Regions from separate parts of the Ferdinandcohnia sp. FSL W7-1320 genome, predicted to be linked through region 1. Evidence: predicted binding sites of a transcription regulator. Region 1 holds the regulator's gene; the other holds the start of a gene.
The links. Region 1 encodes Rex, which represses fermentation and respiration genes when NADH is low (regulators of the CRP and FNR family bind a similar motif). Its sites were predicted from a motif close to TTGTGAAATATTTCACAA; they were not measured.

Region 1 (4,198 bases):
CTTCTTTTCAAGGTGGTAGTCATAATCACCTAAGTATTCTGTAAGTCCTTCATTAGATAACTCAAACACTTTTGTTGCAATGCGGTTAATAAAATATCGGTCATGGGAAACAAAAAGGATTGTACCGGGATAATCAATTAGAGCATTTTCAAGTACTTCCTTACTATCAAGGTCTAAGTGGTTGGTAGGCTCGTCAAGAATGAGAAAATTAGATTTCTCCATCATTAGCTTCGAAAGGGCAAGTCTTGCTTTCTCGCCACCACTTAAGGTTGAAACGGTTTTTAACACATCATCCCCTGAGAAGAGAAAGTTTCCAAGAACCGTACGGATTTCTTTTTCAGTTTTAAGAGGGTATTCGTCCCATAATTCATTTAAAACTCGCTTGTTCGAGTTGAGGTCCGCTTGTTGTTGATCATAGTAACCGATGGTCACATGTGAACCAAAGCGAAATGTTCCCTCTACGTTGTCGAGTTTTTCAATAATTGCTTTTAGTAAGGTTGATTTTCCGATTCCGTTTGGACCCACTAAAGCAATGCTATCTTCACGGTAAATATTGAAATTAATATTTTTGATAATCGGTTTGCCTTTTTCGTACGAAACGGTGATATCTTTTGCACTTAGTACGTCATTTCCACTTTGCCTCTCGATTTCAAATCGGAAGGAAGCTGACTTTTCATCACCTAACGGCCTGTCCATTAGCTCCATTCTTTCAAGTTGCTTTCGTCTACTTTGGGCACGCTTGGTGGTTGAAGCTCGAACTAGGTTTTTTGCGATGAAATCCTTTAGCTTTTCCACTTCTTCTTGTTGTTTTTCATATTTTTTCAACTCAAGTTCATAGTTTTCAGCCTTGAGTTTTAAATAGTTGCTATAGTTACCGACATATCTGGTGCTTGTGTGTCTTGAAATTTCATAAACTTGGTTGACCACTTTATCAAGGAAGTATCGGTCATGGGATACGATTAATAGTGCTCCAGGATATCCTTGTAGATATTGTTCTAGCCACGTAAGTGTGTTGATATCAAGGTGGTTAGTTGGCTCGTCCAAGATTAACAGATCAGGCTTGGTTAGTAATAGTTTACAAAGGGCAAGGCGTGTCTTCTGACCGCCGCTTAAGCTGGATATTTTGGTTTGGTAGTCTTCTTCTGTAAAATTAAAACCATGTAGAATGGATCGAATATCAGCTTCGTATTGATAGCCTCCCTTTTCCTTAAAATCAACCTGTAGCTGATCATATTCTTCAAGTAATTTTTGGTAGTCAACCGGATTTTCAAAGAGGGATGGGTCTCCCATTTTAACCTCTAAGTCTCTAAGGTCTTTTTCAAGCTTTTGTAAGGAGGCAAAAACAGTTAGCATTTCCTCCCAGATGGTCAAACTCGATTCAAGTCCGGTGTTTTGAGCGAGGTAATCAATGGTAACACTTTTCGGTTTGATAATTTCACCGCCATCATGAGACATATGGCCAGCAATAATTTTTAAAAGTGTTGATTTTCCAGCACCGTTTCGTCCAACGATGGCAATACGGTCGCGAGTTTGTACTTCTAACTTTATATTCGATAATATAAGATCAGCAGCAAAATACTTTTTGAGCTGATTTACTTGTAGTAAAATCATGTTATTTCACCTCTTGTTTCTATCATCAGTGTATCTTATATTGTCTAATTAGAGCAACTGCAATGATATTGTTCACAGATGTATCAAAGACAGATGTGTTAAAATAGTGTATAGTTTATGGGAGGGTTTGTTTATGTCATCATTTACCCATTTTAATGAGCAAGGTCGTGCCAAGATGGTCGACATTACGGAAAAAGCAGATACTGTCCGTACAGCAATTGCAAAATCAAGTATTACTGTAAATAAAATCATTTATGAGCAAATAATAAATAATGAGGTTAGTAAGGGTGATGTCCTTGCTGTTTCTCAGGTTGCCGGGATTATGGCAGCCAAAAAGACGTCAGAGTTAATTCCGATGTGTCATCCATTGGCATTAAAGGGCGTTGATATACGTTTTAGCTGGACAATCCAAGATGAATATATTTTAAATATCACGGTTTCAGTTAAAACAAAGGGCAGTACAGGTGTCGAAATGGAAGCACTTACTGCTGCATCTGTTTGTGCGCTAACTGTCTATGATATGTGTAAAGCGGTTGATAAAGGAATGGTCATTGGACCAACTTATTTGGCTGAAAAAACAGGTGGAAAGAACGGAGATTTTATAAGGGAGCTATAGTTAGTTCCAAGTTAGTGGAGGAATTAAGGTGAATCTTGAACAATCAAAAATACCACAAGCAACTGCCAAAAGGCTGCCACTTTACTATCGATTTTTGAAAAATTTGCATGCCTCAGGAAAACAGAGGGTTTCATCTGCAGAACTAAGTGATGCGGTTAAGGTTGATTCCGCAACAATTAGGAGAGATTTTTCTTATTTCGGAGCATTGGGAAAAAAGGGGTATGGTTATAATGTCAATTATTTATTATCCTTTTTTAGTAAGACCTTAGATCAAGACGAGTTAACGAAGGTTACTTTAATCGGTGTAGGGAATTTAGGTACAGCATTTTTACATTATAATTTTTCAAAAAATAATAATACAAAAATTGAGCTTGCGTTTGATGTGGATTATAATAAGGTAGGTAGTAGTATTGGTGGAGTAAAGGTACACCATCTTGATGACCTGGAAAAAGAATTGCCTGATGATGTAACGGTGGCTATTCTAACGGTGCCGGTTGGGGCAGCTCAGTCGATTACAGACCGCTTGGTTAATAAAGGGATCAAGGGTATTCTTAATTTTACCCCAGCACGAATCAATGTGCCTGAACATATTCGGGTTCACCATATTGATTTGGCCGTAGAACTACAAGCCCTTGTATATTTCTTAAAGCATTATTCAAATGATTCAAATGATTCAAGTGAAGAATAATAATAGATCTTATAATTGTAGGGAGGTGACTTACAGTGGGAAGTCTTGGATTCGGTAGTATTTTATTGATTGTATTTGCAGCGTTATTAATCTTTGGACCGAAGAAGTTGCCTCAACTAGGAAAAGCAGCGGGTAATACATTGCGTGAGTTTAAAAACGCAACAAAAGGTTTAGCAGACGATGACGATGATGATGTTAAGAAGAATGAAACTCAAGATGTGAAGTAATGATAGGATGAGTCACATGAATGAAAAAGAAATGTCCGTCTATGATCATATTGGAGAGTTACGAAAACGACTGATCTACGTAGTCGTTTTCTTCTTCATTGTTGCATTAGGAAGCTTTTTTCTCGCAGAGCCAGTTATTCTCTATTTGCAAAATGCAGAGGAAGCAAAAGAGCTGACAATGAATGCTTTTCGTATGACAGATCCAATTAAAATCTATATGCAATTTGCTTTTATCATTGCCCTTGTTATCTCATCTCCTTTTCTACTTTATCAACTTTGGGCCTTCATCAGTCCTGGCTTATATGAAAAGGAAAGAAAGGTAACCTTGAGTTATATTCCGCTTTCGGTAATCCTTTTTCTAATAGGAGTTTCTTTCTCCTACTTTATTTTGTTCCCGTTTGTAGTGAACTTTATGACAAGGTTAGCGGAACGCCTTGATATAAATCAGGTGATTGGAATTAACGAATATTTTCAATTCCTGTTGCAATTGACTTTACCGTTTGGCTTTTTGTTTCAACTGCCGGTTATTGTGATGTTTTTAACAAGATTGGGAATAGTAACACCAATGTTTCTATCTAAAATACGAAAGTTCGCGTATTTTATTCTATTAGTCATCGGAGGTTTAATCACACCTCCTGAAATAATCTCGCATTTAATGGTTACAGTACCGTTATTCGGATTATATGAAATCAGTATTCTTGTATCAAAAAGTGCCTACAGGAAGGCACTAAAAGCAGAAATGGAAGCGGCAAATTCGATAGAGTAGGGAAATCTATAAAAAAAATAACCTCCGTTGTAATCTGTACCCCTTGTAAAGGACATTTTAAAAAAAGCTAGGCTACTTTAAGAAGATGATCTCTGTATTGAACAGGGGTCATCTTTTTCATATTCCATTGATATCTGTAGTGATTGTAGTAGTGGATGGCAGCTTTCACTTCTTGCTTAAGTTCTTTTAAAGTTTCACATGATTTTATATCAGCCAGGTCCTTAAAATGACCAAAGAATGATTCCTGTGGGGCGTTGTCCCAACAGTTACCTCTCCTAGACATTGATTGT
Region 2 (4,198 bases), 3.5 Mb from region 1:
AATTCAGTAAGAACGCGTTTTACATCCATTGCAATCGTTCCAGCAAGTGGGCATCCCATGGATGTTAATGTCATTGTAACTTGAGCGACACCCTCATCGTTCATATCCACATCATAAACAAGACCTAGGTTAACAATATCAATTCCTAACTCAGGGTCTACCACTTGTTCAAGCGCCCCCAACATATTTTCCTTTAAAGCTTCATCCATTTAAAACCTCTCCTTTCGAGAAATAGCTTATTTAAAAGGTGTCTAGCTCCAGGTGCCATCGGCTTGAGGTCATAAGCCAATCGCTTCTGAAGGTAAAGAACACCTTCTGTCAGCGCTCGTCTTATGCTTGTCGCCGATATACGGCGCCTTGCGCTTTTCTTAAGTATAACGAAACAATCTAAGAATGTGAAATCCCCTGCATTTTGCTAAATATAGTTAACCTCTGAGTTGCTTCATGGCAGCTTCAGACATCCGTTCAGGGGACCAAGCAGGATGCCATACCATTAAAACCTCTATATCATTTACTTCTTCAAGGTAGGCAACTGCATGCTTTACTCCACTGGTAATACTATCATGTAGTGGGCAACCAGGTGTAGTTAGCGTCATTTCAATATACACATTATTATTTTCTTTAATATTAATTTCATAAATAAGTCCTAAATCAACAACATTAATATTTAATTCAGGGTCAATCACTTGTTTTAACTGCTCAAGGATTTTTTCTTTTAATTCCATTATGTTTCTCCCCTTTTATTTAAATAGAACCCTTATAATGCTGTAACTGAAAAAGAATGCTGAAGCGACAAAAATACTTTGACCAATCGAAAAGATAAGCAATTGTCCTGTGGCAAGGGCCAAAATTACGACAATACAACCAGCAACGAAACCTGTAAAAATGGGTATTGCCATTTTTTCATCAATCATTTGTTTTAAAGTAGGAACATCGCTTTTACCAATCTGTTTGCTATATTTATGTGTCCACCAAAGAAAAGGAATAATTTTATATAAATAGCCAAGAATGCTACCTGCAACCCATAAAAAGATATAAAGAAAGACTAGTACACCATATAATTTGTAATACCCTGGTAAGAGAGCAAGAACCATTCCGAAAAAGTGAATAACTAAGCCAAAACAAATGGCAATTAATGAAAAAATAAATGGTTTATCAAGCTTTTTCTTTAATCTAACCTTGATGATAGTGGAAATATGGTAAGAAAATAAGGCGAAACCAGCAAAAAGCAAAACCATACCAACTTGTAACATTAGGTTCAATTCAGTAATAAAGCTGAAAATGGTTACAACAAGTCCGAGGGCATAAACAAAATAAACCCAACTTGATAGTTTCATCGAAAATCCGTGTGCTAACGAAAACATAGGAACCATTTTATAGGAAAAGCCGAAAATTAAAAATGTAAACCATCCTGCGGCACCTAGTAGAATATGACTTTTTAGAACAGCAAAATGATCTAGGTGAGCTATTCCAGCACCTAAATTAACAATCAATAGAATTCCTAACGAAATAGTGAGTAACAAGCAAAATAGAGCACTACCAACGAATGCAGTTAGAATGTTTTTCTTTGCCTGTTTTTTCATTGTCATAAACATTTGAACAAGAAATAATAATATTCCAATTATAGCGAGTGATCCTGTAAAAATAGAAATGGCTGGTGAAAAAGAAAGAGTGATGCCAAATCCGCCAAACCCAATTGCCGTAATCCAAAATTGAATAAATCCGAATTTTTCACTCCAAATCGGAGTCAAAAATGCTACCGGTATAAGCTGATACATTGCCCCCATCGCAACCATTAAGGCCCAACCAAGAATAAGTAAATGAGCTGATGATAGAATGGCAGGGGCCCTAAAGTTCCCATCAATCACCATATGTCCATTGAATAGCAGGATGACTTGGGATGTGACCAATGCCGCAACACTAAATAAAATGAAAGAAAGTGGTAGCCTGATATTTGTTTCATTTGATAATTGAGGTATCATGATCAAGCAGCTCCTTATTTTGTAATCTCAATTTGAAAGCCGCCTTCAGGATGTGGTTCTGTTATATGCTTGTAACCAAGTTCTTCAAGCTGTTCATATAAAAACATAGGTTTACGATCATTTATAATCGTCAATGTTTCACCTTTGTTTAGTTTCTCGAGAGCCTTTAACGTTCGCATCATTGGAGTTGGTGGCTCAAGACCTCGGTTATCTAATATCATTATTTGTCACCTCTTTTAGTAAAGGTAACCTTCCAATGTTTTTTATCAATTTGCTCTACCTCGTTTGAAAACCCTTTTGCCTTTAAAATAGGAAATAAAGGAGTCGGTTTGAATGGAGCATGTAAGATGAATGTATCTCCATTCTGTAGAGGTTTAACGGCTTCCATAATCTTTTGAAATGGCTCAATCTTATTTTTAAGATCTTCCCTAACATCTACTTCTACTACTTTTGATTCCACTTGAAAGTCCCCCTTATCAACGTTTATAAACTAATGATAATCATTTTCAATGAGAAACGTTGTGACCTGAATCACAAATGCAAATTTTATTTAGGATTGTCAATTAGGCTGAAAGTTAGTTTTAGAAAATCTCATCATGCAGTTTCATATGATCTAATAAGTAATAACCGTCTGTAGTCAAGTCAACAATATGCTTCTTTTTCAAAACAGAAATCGTTCGACTCACTGATTCACGAGTTGTTCCGATCATATTAGCGAGTTCTCGATTTGTAAAATGAGTTGTAAGTTTAAAGCGATTTCCAGTCTTTTCACCATTACTCCTACATAGACGAAGTAAAAGCATTATGATTTGTTCTTGGGTGCTTAACAAAATTTGTTCTTCTAGACGTTTTTGGAGGTCTATTATTTTTTCACCAAGCACTTTAAAAATTTTTATGCAAAGCTCAGGATTTTTTAGCAATATGTCTTCAAACTTATCAATGGGGGTGAAGATGATATTTGAATCCTCGATTACTTCGGCATGTGCGGGATATCCGCCTTTTCGAAAAAAGCCAGCATGAGGAAACATTTCTCCTGCTTCTAGAACAGAAACAATTTGTTCCTTCCCATGCATATCAGACTTGTAAATTTTTACTTTTCCAGATTGGATGAAAAATACACGATCAAGTGGATCGTCTTGCATAAAGATAAACATCTTTTGTTTATATAATCGTGACTGTGAAATTTCTACAATTGGGTCGAGTTCTTCTGATGTTAGTTCCCGAAACAAGGGTACTCCTTTCAATTGTTCACGAATCGATGGCAATCCCATCTGTCTCACTCCTTGTTCAAAATAAACTATATATGCGGTTACTCAACATTTAGTGTAACAATTCCACTTTTTAAAACAGTGATATAAATCATAGTCGGTGAGGATGACAACAATGTTCAAAAATTGGACACAAAAAAGCTAGGAGTCAAACTCCTAGCTTAGTTATCATGCTTTTCTTCAGCGCAATTAAAGCAAAGTATTCCATTTTTATCATCTAATACAACACCATTAATAAAACCATCTAAACAAAAAATATCTTTTTCACATTCCTTACATTTGCCTACAAATTCCTTCATGTGTTCACCCCGTTAATTCTTTTAAACTCCACAATCATGAAGAATGACAAGATGTTTACGTGGGATATTCATTTAATCTAATTATCGCATAGTTTTCGGAACATATGATAAAAAACATACGTAAATAGTGATTTGCTTCACAACATGGTCTAAAAAGACTCGGGTACAATGGACCCATAAATCAAAAGGAGGAATTTTAAAATGGTATTTGCAGCGAAAGTAAACGCACCAGATTATGCACCGAAGGATAAGCATCCAACAATCTTTAGAACATTTGATAGTTTACAACCAGGTGAAATCATGGAGCTATCAAATGACCACGATCCAAGACCACTCCAATACCAGTTTATGATCGAACGTGGTGACGCATTCACTTGGGAATACCTTGAACAGGGACCAGAAGTATGGCGCGTTGCAATCGGTAAAAAATAAAAAATCAATCGCAGATTCCAATCTCTTACATAGTGTAGGCATGGTCTTTAAAGGCTTTGTTTACACTTTTTTTGATTCATGATGAATTTTGTTTGGTAGGCTGTTTCATTCATGCTACTATGAAGAAAAAATCAAAAGGGTGTTTACTGATGAAAATCCCGACATTCATAGGTGTTCTTTTGGCTGGGGGGGAATCAAGGAGATTCGGAAGCCCTAA

Region 2: the regulator Rex is predicted to act here: its motif matches at 2,502-2,519, upstream of NST91_RS18935 (DUF2249 domain-containing protein).

What each region holds. Positions count from the first base shown of each region.
Region 1 covers NZ_JBBPAM010000001.1:319,983-324,180, forward strand. Annotated here, with positions in the region: gene NST91_RS01635 (ABC-F family ATP-binding cassette domain-containing protein) at 1-1,611, opposite strand, end outside; gene moaC (cyclic pyranopterin monophosphate synthase MoaC) at 1,745-2,227, shown strand; gene NST91_RS01645 (redox-sensing transcriptional repressor Rex) at 2,256-2,915, shown strand; gene NST91_RS01650 (twin-arginine translocase TatA/TatE family subunit) at 2,951-3,142, shown strand; gene tatC (twin-arginine translocase subunit TatC) at 3,159-3,908, shown strand; one part of gene NST91_RS01660 (IS3 family transposase) at 3,976-4,198, opposite strand, start outside.
Region 2 covers NZ_JBBPAM010000001.1:3,835,159-3,839,356, reverse strand. Annotated here, with positions in the region: gene NST91_RS18955 (metal-sulfur cluster assembly factor) at 1-209, opposite strand, end outside; gene NST91_RS18950 (metal-sulfur cluster assembly factor) at 426-725, opposite strand; gene NST91_RS18945 (heme-copper oxidase family protein) at 741-1,982, opposite strand; gene NST91_RS18940 (DUF2249 domain-containing protein) at 1,997-2,203, opposite strand; gene NST91_RS18935 (DUF2249 domain-containing protein) at 2,203-2,442, opposite strand; gene NST91_RS18930 (cyclic nucleotide-binding domain-containing protein) at 2,564-3,253, opposite strand; gene NST91_RS18925 (hypothetical protein) at 3,412-3,549, opposite strand; gene NST91_RS18920 (DUF2249 domain-containing protein) at 3,751-3,981, shown strand; gene NST91_RS18915 (molybdenum cofactor guanylyltransferase) at 4,131-4,198, shown strand, end outside.